DNA from 2 places in the Streptomyces sp. NPDC041135 genome. Region 2 is predicted to be linked to the other one. Evidence: predicted binding sites of a transcription regulator. Region 2 holds the regulator's gene; the other holds the start of a gene.
The links. The regulator HrcA, encoded in region 2, represses chaperone genes, less so after heat shock. The targets are predictions, from matches to a motif close to TTNGCACTCNGNNNNNCNGAGTGCNAA.
Positions count from the first base shown of each region.

Region 1: a site for HrcA is predicted at 6,517-6,543, ahead of groL (chaperonin GroEL). Genes of this name have one in related genera too.

Region 1 covers NZ_JBVIYZ010000006.1:355,526-364,016, reverse strand. Annotated here, with positions in the region: gene ACZ6CZ_RS17405 (ABC transporter substrate-binding protein) at 1-69, shown strand, start outside; gene ACZ6CZ_RS17400 (DUF3263 domain-containing protein) at 107-391, shown strand; gene otsB (trehalose-phosphatase) at 469-1,335, shown strand; gene ACZ6CZ_RS17390 (alpha,alpha-trehalose-phosphate synthase (UDP-forming)) at 1,323-2,762, opposite strand; gene ACZ6CZ_RS17385 (glucosyl-3-phosphoglycerate synthase) at 2,835-3,779, opposite strand; SAM riboswitch class I at 3,938-4,079, shown strand; gene thrC (threonine synthase) at 4,098-5,384, shown strand; gene ACZ6CZ_RS17375 (MoaD/ThiS family protein) at 5,381-5,656, shown strand; gene ACZ6CZ_RS17370 (cold-shock protein) at 6,097-6,300, shown strand; gene groL (chaperonin GroEL) at 6,706-8,328, shown strand.
Region 2 covers NZ_JBVIYZ010000001.1:386,529-395,019, forward strand. Annotated here, with positions in the region: gene ACZ6CZ_RS01720 (SpoIIE family protein phosphatase) at 1-1,014, shown strand, start outside; gene hemW (radical SAM family heme chaperone HemW) at 1,055-2,287, shown strand; gene ACZ6CZ_RS01730 (DUF3097 domain-containing protein) at 2,313-3,173, opposite strand; gene ACZ6CZ_RS01735 (MBL fold metallo-hydrolase) at 3,241-3,963, opposite strand; gene hrcA (heat-inducible transcriptional repressor HrcA) at 4,185-5,201, shown strand; gene dnaJ (molecular chaperone DnaJ) at 5,202-6,335, shown strand; gene ACZ6CZ_RS01750 (nitronate monooxygenase) at 6,447-7,565, shown strand; gene ACZ6CZ_RS01755 (16S rRNA (uracil(1498)-N(3))-methyltransferase) at 7,562-8,311, shown strand; gene ACZ6CZ_RS01760 (VOC family protein) at 8,329-8,491, shown strand, end outside.

The DNA of each region.
Region 1 (8,491 bases), on a different contig from region 2:
CCGGTCGCCGTGCTGACCCGGCTGCAGACCGCGGCCACCACGGCGGACAGCGCCGACGCCACCGGCTGAGTGCCGGTTGTCGGTGCCCGGCGTTAGCGTTGCGGGCATGGCGGAGGACGAGCGCGGCACGGGCCGTGACCGGGATCAGGAGGCGGGCCGGCAGCCGGGCGGCCTGCCGGTACGGGAGCGGGCCGTGCTGGCGCTGGAGCGCCGGGGCTTCACCGGCCCCGGCGCCAAGGAACGCGCGATACGCGAGGAGCTGGGCCTGGCCCCCGTGCGCTACTACCAGCTGCTCAACGCCCTCCTCGACGACGAGCGGGCCCTCGCCCACGACCCGGTGACGGTCAACCGCCTGCGCCGCGTCCGGGACGCCCGGCGCACCGAGCGCTGACCCCGGCGCCACCGGGACCCCGGGTGCGGCGGGCCGGGGCCATGCGTGCGCCGGTCCTCGCTGGATAGGGTCCTTTCATGGGCATCCACACCACCGACTCCACCGATTCCGGCAACCCGCTGCCGGCCCCCGCCACCCCGGCCGGACGGGACGGACTGCGGGCCCTGCTCGAGCGGCCGCGCGCCGCGGTGATCGGGCTGGACTTCGACGGCACCCTCGCCCCGATCGTCGACGACCCCGAACAGGCCCGCGCCCACCCCGGCGCCGTTGCCGCGCTGGCCGCCCTGGCCCCGAAGGTCGCGGGCATCACCGTGATCACCGGCCGCCCGGCCGCCGTCGCGGTGCGCAACGGCGGCTTCGCCGGCGTCCCCGGCCTGGAGCACCTCGTCGTCCTCGGCCACTACGGCGCCGAGCGCTGGGACGCCGTCACCGGCACCGTCAGCGCCCCGCCCCCGCACCCCGGGGTCACCGCGGCGCGCGCGGAGCTGCCCGGCTTCCTGGACCGGATCGGCGCCGTGCGCGGCACCTGGATCGAGGAGAAGGGCCGCGCGGTCGCCGTGCACACCCGGCGCGCCGAGGACCCGCAGGCCGCGTTCGAGGCGCTGCGCGAACCCCTCGCCGGCCTCGCCGCCCGGCACGGCCTGATCGTCGAGCCCGGCCGCATGGTGCTCGAACTGCGCCCGCCGGGCATGGACAAGGGCGTCGCGCTGCTCGACCACGTCCGCGCCACCGGCGCCGAGGCCGTCCTCTACGCGGGCGACGACCTCGGCGACCTGCCCGCCTTCGCGGCCGTCGGCGAACTCCGCTCCGACGGCGTCCCCGGACTGCTGGTGTGCAGCGGCAGCGCCGAGGTGACCGAGCTGGCGGAACGGGCGGACCTGGTGGTCGACGGCGCGGCCGGCGTCGTCGCGCTGCTCGGGGCGCTCGCGGCTCAGCTGGGCTGATCCTCCCGCAGCGCGTGCAGCTGGTCCAGGAACCACTGGGCCGGCGGCAGCGCCGTGGCCGCGGCGGCCAGCCGCTTGGTCCGCTCGGCGCGGTCCGCCGCGGGCAGGGTGAGCGCCCGGTGCAGCGCCTCGGCGGTGCCCTGGATGTCGTACGGGTTCACCGTGACGGCGTCCTCGCCCAGCTCCTCGTACGCCCCCGCCTCCCGGGACAGCACCAGCACGCAGCCCTCGTCGGAGACGACCGGGACCTCCTTGGCGACCAGGTTCATGCCGTCCCGGATGGGGTTGACCAGGGCCACGTCGGCCAGCCGGTAGGCGGCCAGCGAGCGGGCGAAGTCGTCCTTGACGTGCAGCACGACCGGCGTCCAGCCCGGGGTGCCGTACGCGTCGTTGATCTCCTGGGCCACCCGCCGCACCTCGGCGGTGTAGTCGCGGTACACGGCCAGGTCCTGCCGGGAGGGGTAGGCGAAGGCCACGTGGACCACCCGCTCGCGCCACTCCGGGTGGTCGTCGAGGAGCTGGCGGTAGGCCAGCAGGCCGCGCACGATGTTCTTCGACAGCTCGGTGCGGTCGACCCGGACGACCGTCCTGCGGCCCTCGCCGATCTCCTCGCGCAGCGCCGCCATCCGCTCGTCCACGTCCGGCCGGTGCGCCCGCTCCCGCAGGAAGTCCGCGTCGGCGCCCAGTCCGTGCACCCCGATCCGGGTGCCGGAGGGGATGCCCGGGCCCAGCACCGCGTGGCAGCAGTCGGTGAACGCGTCCGCCCAGCGCCGGGTCAGGAACGCCGCCCGGTCCGCGCCCAGGATGCCGCTCAGCAGCTCGGCCGCGATGTCGTCGGGCAGCAGCCGGAAGTAGTCCGGCGGCGCCCACGGGGTGTGCGAGAAGTGCCCGATGCGCAGGTCCGGGCGGAGTTGGCGGAGCATCCGGGGGGCCAGCGCCAGGTGGTAGTCCTGGATGACCACCGCGGCGCCCTCGGCCGCCTCCGCGGCCAGGGCCTCGGCGAAGGCCCGGTTGTACTCCCGGTAGGCCGCCCACTGGCGCCGGAACTCCGCGTCGAACACCGGCTCCAGAGGGGTCTGGTAGAGCAGGTGGTGGATGAACCACAGCACGGAGTTGGCGATGCCGTTGTAGGCGTCGGCGAACACGTCCGCGTCGATGTCGAGCATCCGCACGCGCTGCCCGCCGGTGTCCTCGGCCGGCAGGTGCCCGCCCCCGGCCCGGCGCACCGCCTCGCGGTCGGCGTCGCTCAGCGCGGCGCACACCCACACCGCGCCGGCGTCCGGCCCGATGGCCGACAGACCCGAGACGAGCCCGCCGCCACCTCGTCTGGCGTGCAGCGAGCCCTTTCCGTCGTCGGGGCGTAGTTCGTACGAGACCGGGCCGCGATTGGACGCGACCAGCACCTCAGCAGCGTGCGTGGAAGCCATACGCCTCAACCTAGCCCGGCCCGGAAACGCTCAAACGTACGGAAGGTGCCGCCCGGCCCGGCAGGCACCGGGTCAGGCCACCCGGCGCGCCGCGTACTCCGCGATCTCCGCCATCGGCGGCCGTTCCTCGGTGTCCACCGAGTAGGTGCGCGGCTCGAAGCCGTCCTCGCCCCGCTCGAACTGGGTCAGGGCCGGGCGGATCAGATGCCCGCGGGCCAGCCGCAGCTGGGCGGTGCGGTAGATGGCCGCGGCCATCCGGCCCAGCGCCTGGCCGTCCTGATGGCGGTGGACGCGCTCGCCCACGTCCACCTGGGCCAGCGCGTCCAGGCCCACCAGGTGCAGCGCGTCCACCAGCATCCCCAGCTCCACGCCGTATCCGACGGGGAACGGCAGCTGCTCCAGCAGCGAGCGGCGGGCCGCGTACTCGCCGCCCAGCGGCTGCACGAACCCGGCCAGCTGCGGCCAGTGCATGTTCAGCAGCGGGCGGGCCATCAGCTCGGTGACCCGGCCGCCCTGGCCCGCCGCGCCGGCGAGCGGGCGGTCGTACATGGCCTTGACCAGGTCCACGTCCGGGTCGGTCAGCAGCGGGCCGACGATCCCGGAGACGAAGTCGGAGGAGAACTCCCGCAGGTCGGCGTCGATGAAGCAGACGATGTCCCCGCCGGTGACCAGCAGCGAGCGCCACAGCACCTCGCCCTTGCCGGGGACGGCCGGGACGCGCGGCAGGATGTCGTCGCGGTGGACGACCCGGGCGCCCGCGGCGGCGGCCACCTCGGAGGTGCGGTCGGTGGACCCCGAGTCGACGACGACGATCTCGTCGACGAGCGGGACCTGCCGCATGAGGTCGTGGCGGATCACCGCGACGATGTCCCCGACCGTCCGCTCCTCGTCGAGGGCGGGCAGGACGACGGAGACGGACTGGCCCGTGCGCTGTTTCGCGGCCAGTATCCGGTGCAGCGGGCGGTCGGCCACGGACCAGGAGCGAGTGGCCAGCCAGCGCTCGACTTCTTCCAGCACGGTCCGGTGCTCCTCACTGTCGTGACCACATGGCGTGACCATGTGATCCATCTCGCGGTACGGACGACTCTCTCAACTGTCCTGGCCTTCGGTTACAGTCTTGAACAACGCCGATGACCATCGCATGTCCGGGGTCACCCGCGTTCACAACTCCATACAGCTCATCCAGAGGGGCAGAGGGAAACGGCCCGATGAAGCCCCGGCAACCCTCCAGTCGGTACTCGTCCACGCGCGAGGCTCCCGGCTAGGGAAGGTGCCAAATCCGTCTCACGGCGAGATGCGTCGTGAGGAAGATGAGGAGAAAGGGCCTCGCCTCACATGGCTGTGCAGACTGTTGCCACCACCGGCAATCCCACCGTCGACCTCGGTCCCGCCGCGGCCCTGAGCTGCCGGGAGTGCGGTCACCGCGTCCCCCTCGGCCCGGTGTTCGCCTGCGAGGAGTGTTTCGGTCCGCTGGAGATCGCCTACGACTTCTCCGCCTGGGACACCGAGGAACTGCGGCGCCGCATCGAGTCGGGCCCCGCGAACATCTGGCGCTACGCCCCGCTGCTGCCCGTCCCGGCGGACGTGGCCGGCAAGCCCAACCTGAACCCCGGCTGGACCAAGCTCGTCAAGGCCGACAACCTCGCCCGGTCGCTGGGCGTCACCGGCGGACTGTATGTGAAGGACGACTCCGGTAACCCGACGCACTCCTTCAAGGACCGCGTGGTGGCCCAGGCGCTGGAGGCGGCGCGCGCGTTCGGCTTCACCACGCTGTCGTGCTCCTCGACCGGCAACCTGGCCGGCGCGGTGGGCGCCGCCGCCGCCCGGGCGGGCCTGCGCTCGTGCGTGTTCATCCCGCACGACCTGGAGCAGGGCAAGGTCGTCATGGCCGCGGTCTACGGCGGCGAGCTGGTCGGCATCGACGGCAACTACGACGACGTGAACCGCTTCTGCTCGGAGCTGATCGGCGACCCGGCCGGCGAGGGCTGGGGCTTCGTCAACGTCAACCTGCGGCCTTACTACGCCGAGGGCTCCAAGACGCTGGCGTACGAGATCTGCGAGCAGCTCGGCTGGCGGCTGCCGGACCAGATCGTCGTCCCGATCGCCTCCGGCTCCCAGCTCACGAAGATCGACAAGGGTCTGCGGGAGCTGATCGAGCTGGGCCTCGTCGAGGACCGGCCCTACCGGATCTTCGGCGCGCAGGCCGAGGGCTGCTCGCCGGTGTCGACCGCCTACAAGGCCGGTCACGACGTCGTCCGCCCGCAGAAGCCGGACACCATCGCCAAGTCGCTGGCGATCGGCAACCCGGCCGACGGGCCGTACGTGCTGGACATCGCGCGCCGCACGGGCGGCGCGGTCGAGGACGTGACCGACGAGGAGATCGTCGACGCCATCAGGCTGCTGGCGCAGACCGAGGGCATCTTCGCCGAGACCGCCGGCGGTGTGACCGTGGGCGTGACGAAGAAGCTCATCGACAGCGGTCTGCTCGACCCCACGCTGACCACGGTCGTCCTCAACACCGGTGACGGCCTGAAGACCCTGGACGCGGTGGCCGGCACGGGCCTGACCGCGACCATCCGCCCCACCCTGGACTCTTTCCGAGAGGCTGGCCTCGCATCATGAGCGTCAACGTCCGCATCCCCACCATCCTGCGCACCTACACCGGTGGACAGGCCGAGGTGACGGCCGAGGGCGCGACCCTCGCCGAGGTCATCGAGGACCTGGAGAAGAACCACACCGGTATCGCCGCCCGGGTCCTGGACGACCAGGGCAAGCTGCGCCGCTTCGTCAACGTGTACGTCAACGACGACGACGTCCGCTTCGAGCAGGGTCTGGGGACGGCCACTCCGGACGGTGCCGGCATCTCCATCATTCCGGCGGTCGCCGGCGGCTGACGCGGGCCGGTCATTACCTTCGGTAATCGAGGTCACCGGCTGTTCATCGAATTGCCCCTTCCGCGCGAGAAACGGAAGGGGCAATTCAGTGTGGTTGAGCGGGGTAAGGTTGGGGAACCCGCCCGCGGTTCCCGGGTCGCAAGCCCCGGATTGCCGGCGCCCGCCCGACGAGAAGTCGCCAAATTGACTGGCCTTTATGTGGCCTTTGCGGCGTTTGTGGGGCCCGACTTGCCCTGCATTCGGATGCATTCGGCGCACATTCCGGACGCCGTTCGTCCAGAATTCCCCGTCCGATTGACCTGTTGCAGACGGCAGTTGGACAGATACATTCGGCCGCGGTCGACGCGTTCCGGCGCACGCCCCCAACGTTGGGGGGTGAGGTCTGACCCGGGTCCGCGAAGTGCGGATCTGTGCAAGGGCCAGTAATAGGGGAGTTAGGCATGGCTCAGGGCACCGTCAAGTGGTTCAACGCGGAGAAGGGGTACGGCTTCATCGCGGTCGACGGTGGTGCGGACGTCTTCGTCCACTACAGCGCGATTCAGATGGACGGCTACCGCACCCTGGAAGAGGGCCAGCGGGTCGAGTTCGAGATCTCGCAGGGCCAGAAGGGTCCGCAGGCCGACATGGTTCGCGTCACCGCCTAGACATTCTCACCGCTCGTCACGAAGGGCCCGCACCCGGCCAGGGGGCGGGCCCTTCGCCCTGCGCCGGCGCGGGCCGGCGCGGCCCGGGCCCGATGGCGCACGCCGCGACGGGCGCGAGAGGGGTACGGGGGCGCGCGCCGGGGCGCGTGCTGGGCCGGCGCGCTCCTCCCCGCTGTTCGCGGGAGGCTGACAGTGCGCCTCCGATCCCGGCCGGCGCTTGCACTCGGGGGTGCCGAGTGCTAATCATTGGCGTTAGCACTCTGAAGGTGAGAGTGACAACGAAGGACCGGGTCGGTGAGGCCGCAGACCAAGTGGGGCAAGGAACCACGGGGTAGGCGAGCCGTCCGTCGCGGGCGCGGGCGCGGTCCGAAGGAATCACCCCCAGTCCTGGAGGGACCACTTCACATGGCCAAGATCATCGCGTTCGACGAGGAGGCGCGGCGCGGCCTCGAGCGCGGCATGAACCAGCTCGCGGACGCCGTGAAGGTGACGCTCGGCCCCAAGGGCCGCAACGTCGTCCTCGAGAAGAAGTGGGGCGCCCCCACGATCACCAACGATGGTGTCTCCATCGCCAAGGAGATCGAGCTCGAGGACCCGTACGAGAAGATCGGCGCCGAGCTGGTCAAGGAAGTCGCCAAGAAGACGGACGACGTCGCCGGCGACGGTACGACCACCGCGACCGTGCTGGCCCAGGCGCTGGTCCGCGAGGGCCTGCGCAACGTGGCCGCCGGTGCCAACCCGATGGCCCTGAAGCGCGGCATCGAGAAGGCCGTCGAGGCCGTCTCCGCCGCCCTGCTGGAGCAGGCGAAGGACGTCGAGACCAAGGAGCAGATCGCCTCCACGGCCTCCATCTCCGCCGCCGACACCCAGATCGGCGAGCTGATCGCCGAGGCCATGGACAAGGTCGGCAAGGAAGGCGTCATCACCGTCGAGGAGTCCCAGACCTTCGGTCTGGAGCTGGAACTCACCGAGGGCATGCGCTTCGACAAGGGCTACATCTCGGCGTACTTCGCCACCGACATGGAGCGGATGGAGGCGTCGCTCGACGACCCCTACATCCTGATCGCCAACTCCAAGATCGGCTCCGTCAAGGACCTGCTCCCGCTCCTGGAGAAGGTCATGCAGTCGGGCAAGCCGCTGCTGATCATCGCCGAGGACGTCGAGGGCGAGGCCCTGTCGACCCTGGTCGTCAACAAGATCCGCGGCACCTTCAAGTCCGTCGCCGTCAAGGCCCCGGGCTTCGGCGACCGCCGCAAGGCCATGCTCGGCGACATCGCCATCCTCACGGGCGGCGAGGTCATCTCCGAGGAGGTCGGCCTCAAGCTGGAGAACGCGACCCTGGACCTCCTGGGCCGCGCCCGCAAGGTTGTTATTACCAAGGACGAGACCACGATCGTGGACGGTGCCGGCTCCGCCGAGCAGGTCCAGGGCCGGGTCAACCAGATCCGCGCCGAGATCGAGAACAGCGACTCGGACTACGACCGCGAGAAGCTGCAGGAGCGCCTGGCGAAGCTCGCCGGCGGTGTCGCGGTCATCAAGGCCGGCGCCGCCACCGAAGTGGAGCTGAAGGAGCGCAAGCACCGCATCGAGGACGCCGTCCGCAACGCCAAGGCGGCCGTCGAGGAGGGCATCGTCGCCGGTGGTGGCGTGGCCCTGCTCCAGGCCTCCCAGGTCTTCGAGAAGCTCGAGCTGGAGGGCGACGAGGCCACCGGTGCCGCCGCCGTCAAGCTGGCGCTCGAGGCCCCGCTGAAGCAGATCGCCGTCAACGCCGGCCTCGAGGGCGGCGTCGTGGTGGAGAAGGTCCGCAACCTCACCCCGGGTCACGGCCTCAACGCCGCGACCGGCGAGTACGTCGACCTGGTCGCCGAGGGCATCATCGACCCGGCGAAGGTGACCCGTTCCGCGCTGCAGAACGCCGCCTCCATCGCCGCGCTGTTCCTCACCACCGAGGCCGTCATCGCCGACAAGCCGGAGAAGAACGCCGCTCCGGCCGGCGGCGGCATGCCGGGCGGTGACATGGACTTCTGATCCTCTTCGAGGATCGGACCCGTCCGTCGCCGAGGGCGGCACTCCCTGGATCGCAGGGGGTGCCGCCCTCCGGCGTGTCCGGGGTCACACGGGAGGCGCGCCGGGCGGCGGAATGCGGTGGCGGGGGCCGGTCGTTGCGCAGGGAGACGTACTCGATGCGCGT
Region 2 (8,491 bases):
GGCCCGGAGCCGTACCCCTGGCCCGGGGAGGCGCTCGGTGTGCGGGGCGGCCGCGGCACGGCGCTCGCCTACCGGCTGATCGCCGGCGGCCGGCCGCTGGGCACCCTGGTCCTCGGCCGCGACGGGCTGCTGGGCTTCCCCGACGAGATCACCGGGCTCGTCGAGGACCTCGGCCGCCGGGTGGCGCTCGCCATCGGCGCCGCCCGCCAGTACGCCCGCCAGGCCACCATCAGCGCCGTCCTGCAGCGCGGGCTGCTGCCCGGCGCCGTCGCCGAGATCCCCGGGATGCGCAGCGCGCTCGTCTACGAGCCCTGCGACAAGGGCGGCCCCAGCGGCGACTTCTACGACCTCTTCCCGGCGGGCGACGGCCGCTGGTGCTTCGCCGTCGGCGACGTCCAGGGCAAGGGCCCCGAGGCCGCCGTCGTCATCGGCCTCGCCCGGCCCTGGCTGCGGCTGCTGGCCCGGGAGGGCTACCGGGTCGCCGACGTCCTGGACCGGCTCAACCAGCTCCTCCTGGACGACGCCACCGAGGCCGCCGACGCGGCGGCCCGCGCCCTGGTCGCCGCCGGGGGCCGGCCGGTGCCGCCCGGGGACGGCCCGCAGACGCGTTTCCTCTCCCTGCTGTACGGCGAACTCGTCCCCTTCGACGGCGGCGTCCGCTGCACCCTCGCCTCCGCCGGGCACCCGCTGCCGCTGCTCCTCGGGCCCGGCGGCGACGTTCGTACCGTCGCCCGGCCGCAGACGCTGCTGGGCGTGGTCGAGGACGAGACCTACACCAGCGAGACCGTCGAGCTGCGGCCCGGCGACAGCCTGCTGTGCGTCACCGACGGGGTCACCGAGCGGCGCTCCGGCTCCCGCCAGTTCGACGACGGCGACGGCCTGGCGCGGGCCCTGGCCGGGTGCGCGGGGCTGAGCGCGGAGCGGATCGCGGAAAGGATCCGCCGCCTGGTGCACGACTTCGGCGGCGGCCTGCCGGAGGACGACCTGGCCCTGCTGGTGCTCCAGGCCGAGTGACCCGCGCCCCGCGGTCCGGCCGTACGGGACAATGGGGGACATGCCTTCCGCACTCCCCGACGGCGAGCCCGTCCCCGCCGACGGCGCGCTGCCCACCGCCGCGCTCGCCGGGGCCGCCGGCCGCCCCCTCGGGTTCTACCTGCACGTCCCGTACTGCGCCACCCGCTGCGGCTACTGCGACTTCAACACCTACACCGCCACCGAGCTGCGCGGCACCGGCGGGGTGCTCGCGTCCCGCGACAACTACGCGGACACGCTGACCGACGAGATCCGGCTGGCCCGCAAGGTGCTGGGCGACGACCCGCGCGAGGTCCGCACCGTCTTCGTCGGGGGCGGCACCCCGACGCTGCTCGCCGCGGACGACCTCGTGCGGATGCTGGGGGCGATCCGCGACGAGTTCGGGCTGGCCGCCGACGCGGAGGTCACCACCGAGGCCAACCCGGAGTCCGTCGACCCGGCCTACCTCGCCACCCTCCGGGAGGGCGGCTTCAACCGGGTCTCCTTCGGCATGCAGAGCGCGCGGCAGCACGTGCTGAAGGTCCTCGACCGCACCCACACCCCGGGCCGCCCGGAGGCGTGCGTGGCGGAGGCCAGGGCGGCCGGTTTCGAGCACGTCAACCTCGACCTGATCTACGGCACCCCCGGTGAGTCCGACGACGACTGGCGGGCCTCCCTGGCGGCGGCCCTCGGCGCCGGGCCCGACCACGTCAGCGCGTACGCCCTGATCGTCGAGGAGGGCACCCAGCTCGCCCGCCGCATCCGCCGCGGCGAGGTGGCGCCGACCGACGACGACGTCCACGCCGACCGCTACCTGATCGCCGAGGAGATGCTGACGGCGGCCGGTCTCGACTGGTACGAGGTGTCCAACTGGGCCACCTCCGGGGCGGCCCGCTGCCTGCACAACGAGCTGTACTGGCGCGGCGCCGACTGGTGGGGCGCGGGCCCCGGCGCCCACAGCCACGTCGGCGGGGTGCGCTGGTGGAACGTCAAGCACCCGGGGGCCTACGCCGCCGCGCTGGCCTCGGGGCGCTCCCCGGGCGCCGGGCGCGAGGTGCTGTCGGACGAGGACCGGCGGGTGGAACGGGTCCTGCTGGAGCTGCGGCTGCGCGAGGGGGCGCCGCTGTCCCTGCTGCGGCCGGACGGGCTGGCCGCCGCCCGCCGCGCCCTGTCGGACGGGCTGCTGGAGCGCGCCCCCTACGACGAGGGCCGCGCGGTGCTCACCCTGCGCGGGCGGCTGCTGGCGGACGCGGTGGTACGCGACCTGGTCGACTGACCCCGGCCGCCACCGCCCCGGCGGCCTACGCCGGTTCCGTCACGAAGTCGATCAGCTGCTCGACCCGGCCGAGCAGCTCCGGCTCCAGGTCCCGGTACGACCGCACCCGGGACAGGATGCGCTGCCAGGCCGCCCCGGTGTTCTCCGGCCAGCCCAGCGCCCGGCACACCCCCGTCTTCCAGTCCTGTCCGTGCGGCACCCGGGGCCAGCCGGGGATGCCCACGGACGCCGGCTTCACCGCCTCCCAGATGTCGATGTAGGGGTGGCCCACGACCAGGGCGTGCTCGCCGGTCACCGCCTCGGCGATGCGCCACTCCTTGGAGCCGGGCACCAGGTGGTCCACCAGGACGCCCAGCCGTGCGCCGGGGCCGGGGGCGAACTCGGCCACGACCGCGGGCAGGTCGTCGACGCCCTCCAGGTACTCCACGACCACGCCCTCGATGCGCAGGTCGTCGCCCCAGACCCGCTCGACCAGCTCGGCGTCGTGCCGGCCCTCGACGTAGATGCGCCCGGCGCGGGCCACGCGCGCGCGGGCGCCGGGCACGGCGACCGACCCGGACGCCGTGCGGGCCGGGCGCCGCGGACCCGCCGGGGGCTTCACGAGGGTGACCACGCGGCCCTCCAGCAGGAACCCGCGCGGCTCCAGCGGGAACACCCGGTGCTTGCCGAAGCGGTCCTCCAGGGTGACCGTGCCCGCTTCGCAGCGGATCACCGCGCCGCAGAACCCGCTGCCCGGCTCCTCCACCACCAGGCCCGGCTCGGCCGGCACCTCGGGGACGGGTGTCGGCTTCTTCCACGGCGGGGTCAGGTCGGCGGAGTACCGGCGGGGGCGCGGGCCCGAGGGGCTCTCGTCGGCGGGGCGGTGGCGGGAGACGGGAGGGCGCATTCGGATGACGATAGGAGAAGCGGCGCCGGCGCACCCACGACACGCCGGAGCGGGCCCGCGGTGACGCTCAGCTCACGCCGAACCGCGCCGCCAGCGCGTCGCGTTGGGCCCGTACGAACGCCGCGTCGACGACCGCGCCGTGACCGGGCACGTACCGCGCGTCCGGGCCGCCCAGCGACAGCAGCCGGTCCAGGGCGTCGGGCCACCGGGACGGCACGGCGTCCGGGCCCGCCTGGGGCTCGCCGGACTCCTCGACGAGGTCGCCGCAGAACACCGTCTCCGGGTCGCCGGGGACCAGGACGGCCAGGTCGTGGGCGGTGTGGCCGGGACCCACGTTGGCCAGCAGCGCCTGCCGGCCGCCGCCGAGGTCCAGGGTCCACTCGCCGGAGACCAGGTGGCGGGGCGCGGCCAGGGCGTCGACCGCCTCGTCGGCGTCCGCCACCGGCAGGCCGTTGCGGACGGCGTCCAGGCGCAGCGCCTCGCGCTCGTGGGCGAACACCGTCTCGAGGCCCACCGCCGCGTACACCTCGGCCCCCGCGAAGGCGGCGGCGCCGAAGACGTGGTCGAAGTGGGGATGGGTGAGCGCGAGATGGGTCACACGGCGCCCGGCCAGTTCCTCGGCCCGCGCGCGCAGCCGGGCGCCCTCCGCGAGGCTGGAGCCCGCGTCCACCACCAGCGCCGTGCCCTCCCCGAGCACCAGCCCGGCCGTGCAGTCCCACCCGGGCAGCCGGCACCGGCCCACCCCCTCGGCCACCCGCTCCCAGCCCAGCTCTTCCCAAGACACCGTCATACCGCGACGCTAGCGTCAGCGACCGGCGACGACGCGGCGAAGGGGCGTGCCACGCCCCGCGACGCCGGCGTGATCCGGACGACAGGCCCTGGGGCACCGGCCTTGCCCGGTGTGTACCCGACGGCCGTACACTGGGCCGGAGGATGCTGGCACTCACATGCCAAGAGTGCCAGGCAGGGGGCCTGAGGGGCCGTGGGGACGAGTGCTGGAGGTGCGCGCGGATGCTGAGTGAACGCAGGCTGCAGGTGCTGCGCGCCATCGTCCAGGACTACGTCGGCACCGAGGAGCCGGTGGGCTCCAAGGCGCTCACCGAGCGGCACAACCTCGGCGTCTCCCCGGCCACGGTCCGCAACGACATGGCGGCCCTGGAGGACGAGGGGTACATCGCGCAGCCGCACACCAGCGCGGGGCGCATCCCCACCGACAAGGGCTACCGGCTGTTCGTCGACAAGCTCGCGGGCGTCAAGCCGATGACGCCGCCCGAGCGGCGGGCGATCCAGAACTTCCTGGGCGGCGCCGTCGACCTCGACGACGTCGTGGCCCGTACGGTGCGGCTGCTCGCGCAGCTCACCCGGCAGGTCGCCGTCGTGCAGTACCCCTCGCTGACCCGCTCGACCGTGCGGCACGTGGAGCTGCTCTCGCTGGCTCCCGCCCGTGTGATGCTGGTGCTGATCACCGACACCGGCCGGGTCGAGCAGCGGATGGTCGACTGCCCGGCGCCGTTCGGCGAGACGTCCCTGGCGGATCTGCGCGCGCGGCTCAACAGCCGGGTGGCGGGCCGCCGCTTCGCGGACGTCCCCCGGCTGGTGGAAGACCTGCCGGAGGCGTTCGAGGCCGAGGACCGCGGTACGGTCTCGACGGTGCTCTCCACACTTCTGGAGACACTGGTCGAGGAGAACGAGGAGCGGCTGATGATCGGCGGTACCGCCAATCTGACCCGCTTCGGACATGACTTTCCCCTCACGATCCGGCCCGTCCTGGAGGCCCTCGAGGAGCAGGTGGTGCTCCTCAAGCTCCTGGGCGAGCAGCAGGATCCGGGCATGACCGTCCGCATCGGTCACGAGAACGCCCATGAGGGGCTCAACTCCACCTCGGTGGTGTCGGTCGGCTACGGTTCGGGCGGCGAGGCAGTCGCCAAGCTCGGCGTGGTCGGACCGACCCGCATGGATTACCCGGGAACGATGGGAGCGGTACGCGCAGTGGCACGGTACGTCGGACAGATCCTGGCGGAGTCGTAAGTGGCCACGGACTACTACGCCGTTCTCGGCGTGCGCCGCGACGCGTCGCAGGATGAGATCAAGAAGGCGTTCCGGAGGCTCGCGCGCGAGCTGCACCCGGACGTCAACCCGGACCCGAAGACCCAGGAGCGGTTCAAGGAGATCAACGCCGCTTACGAGGTGCTGTCGGACCCGCAGAAGAAGCAGGTCTACGACCTCGGCGGCGATCCGCTCTCGCAGTCCGGCGGCGGCGCGGGCGGCTTCGGGGCCGGTGGCTTCGGCAACTTCTCCGACATCATGGACGCGTTCTTCGGCACGGCGTCGCAGCGCGGCCCGCGCTCGCGCACCCGGCGCGGCCAGGACGCCATGATCCGCATCGAGGTGGAGCTGGACGAGGCGGCCTTCGGCACGACCAAGGACATCCAGGTCGACACGGCGGTCGTCTGCACCACGTGCAGCGGCGAGGGCGCCGCGCCGGGCACCTCCGCCCAGACGTGTGACATGTGCCGCGGCCGCGGTGAGGTCTCGCAGGTCACCCGGTCCTTCCTGGGCCAGGTCATGACCTCGCGCCCGTGCCCGCAGTGCCAGGGCTTCGGCACCGTGGTGCCCACGCCGTGCCCGGAGTGCGCCGGCGACGGCCGGGTCCGCTCGCGGCGCACGCTGACCGTCAAGATCCCCGCCGGCGTCGACAACGGCACCCGCATCCAGCTCGCCGGCGAGGGCGAGGTCGGCCCCGGCGGCGGTCCGGCCGGTGACCTGTACGTCGAGATCCACGAGCTGCCGCACGCGCAGTTCCAGCGGCGCGGCGACGACCTGCACTGCACGGTCACGCTCCCGATGACCGCCGCGTCCCTCGGCACCAAGGTCCCGCTGGAGACGCTGGACGGCCTGGAGGAGGTCGACATCCGGCCCGGCACCCAGTCCGGCCAGTCGATCCCGCTGCACGCCCGGGGCGTCACGCACCTGCGCGGCGGCGGCCGGGGCGACCTGATCGTGCACGTCGAGGTGCAGACCCCGACCAAGCTCGACCCGGAGCAGGAGCGCCTGCTGCGGGAGCTGGCCAAGCTGCGCGGCGAGGAGCGTCCGACCGGACAGTTCCAGCCAGGTCAGCAGGGGCTGTTCTCCCGGCTGAAGGACGCCTTCAACGGCCGCTGACCCGGTGGGGCGCGGACGCGGACGGGGTGCTCCGGCACCCCGTATGCCGGGGGCGTATGCCGACGGAAGGCCGGATTCGGACTCGTTCACGGGACGTGACACCATGCCGTCATGTCCTCCGCGCTGACCGATCTCTTCCCCCACCCGATCGTGCAGGCTCCCATGGCGGGCGGCGTCTCCGTCCCGCAGCTCGCCGCCGCGGTCTGCGAGGCCGGCGGCCTCGGCTTCCTCGCCGCCGGGTACAAGACCGCCGACGGCATGTACCAGGAGATCAAGCAGCTGCGGGGGCTCACCGGCCGCCCGTTCGGGGTGAACCTGTTCATGCCGCAGCCCGAGCACCCCGGTGCGGGCGCCGGCCTCGCGGGGGCGACGGGCGCCGTGCCGCACTCCGGCGCGGTGGAGGTCTACGCCCACCAGCTGGCCGGGGAGGCCGCCTGGTACGAGACCGAACTCGGTGACCCGGACAGCGGCCGCGACGACGGCTACGACGCCAAGCTCGCAGTCCTTCTCGACAACCCGGTGCCGGTGGTCTCCTTCCACTTCGGCGTCCCGGCCCGCGAGGTCCTGGACTCGCTGCGCCGCGCGGGCACCCTCACCCTGGTGACCGCGACCACCGCCGAGGAGGCCCTCGCGGTGGAGCGGGCCGGGGCCGACGCGGTGATCGCCCAGGGCGTGGAGGCCGGCGGTCACCAGGGCACCCACCGGGACGTCCCCGAGAACGACGGCACCGGCATCGGACTGCTGTCGCTGATCGCCCAGATCCGCGAGGCCGTCGCCGTCCCGGTGGTCGCGGCCGGCGGCATCATGCGCGGCAGCCAGATCGCCGCCGCCCTCGCCGCGGGCGCCAGTGCCGCCCAGCTCGGCACCGCCTTCCTCGCCACGCCCGAGTCCGGCGCCGTCGCCCTGCACAAGCGGGCGCTGACCGACCCGCTGTTCGCCCGCACCGAGCTGACCCGGGCGTTCTCCGGCCGCCCGGCGCGCGGCCTGGTCAACCGGTTCCTGCGCGAGCACGGCCCCTACGCCCCGGCCGCCTACCCGGAGGTCCACCACCTGACCGCGCCGCTGCGCAAGGCCGCCGCGAAGGCCGGGGACCCGCAGGGCATGGCGCTGTGGGCCGGACAGGGCCACCGGCTGGCCCGCGAGCTGCCCGCCGGGCAGCTGGTGGAGGTGCTGGCGGCGGAACTCGCCGAGGCCCGGGCGGCGCTCGGCACGGCCGGTGACGCGCGATGACGGCCCCCGTCTTCGTCGTCGGGCACTTCGACGCGGGCCCCGGCGGCCGTTACGTCCTCGACGGCCCGGAGGGCCGGCACGCGGTGTCCGTGAAGCGGCTCGAGCCCGGCGAGGACGTCATCCTCACCGACGGGGCCGGGCGCTGGGCGGAATGCGTGGTGCTCGCCGCCGAGGGCAAGGACCGGCTGGTCGTCCAGCTGGACTCCTACCGCGAGGAGCCCCGGGAGCGGCCCCGGATCACCGTCGTGCAGGCCCTGCCCAAGGGCGACCGGGGTGAACTGGCGGTGGAGACGATGACCGAGGTCGGCGTGGACGCCATCGTGCCCTGGCAGGCGGCCCGCTGCATCACCCAGTGGAGGGGCGAGCGCGGCGCGAAGGCGCTCGGCAAGTGGCGGGCGACCGCCCGGGAGGCCGGCAAGCAGTCCCGCCGGGTCCGCTTCCCCGAGGTCGCGGACGCGGCGACGACCCGGCAGGTCGCCGCGCTGCTCGCCGGCGCCGACCTCGCCGTGGTGCTGCACTCCGACTTCGAGCACGGCAGCGAGCCCCTGGCCACCGCCGAACTCCCCGCCGACGGCGACATCGTGCTGGTCGTCGGCCCCGAGGGCGGCGTGTCCAGGGACGAGCTGGCGCTGTTCCTGGAGGCGGGCGCGAAGGCCTGCGTGCTGGGGCCTACGGTGTTGCGTACATCGACCGCCGGGACCGCGGCGGCGGCCCTGCTCCTGGGCCGCACCGGCCGCTGGTCCTGACCCCGGGGGGAAACAGCGTGGAACTCGCCCAGGTCCGGCTCCTCGTCGGCGACTTCGCCGCCTGCTACCGCTTCTACGCCGACGTCCTCGGCCTGAAGCCGCAGTCCGGGGCGGTCGAGGGGCCGTACGAGAAGTTCTCCCCGCACGTCGGCTCGGCCGGGATCGCGCTGCAGGACCGGG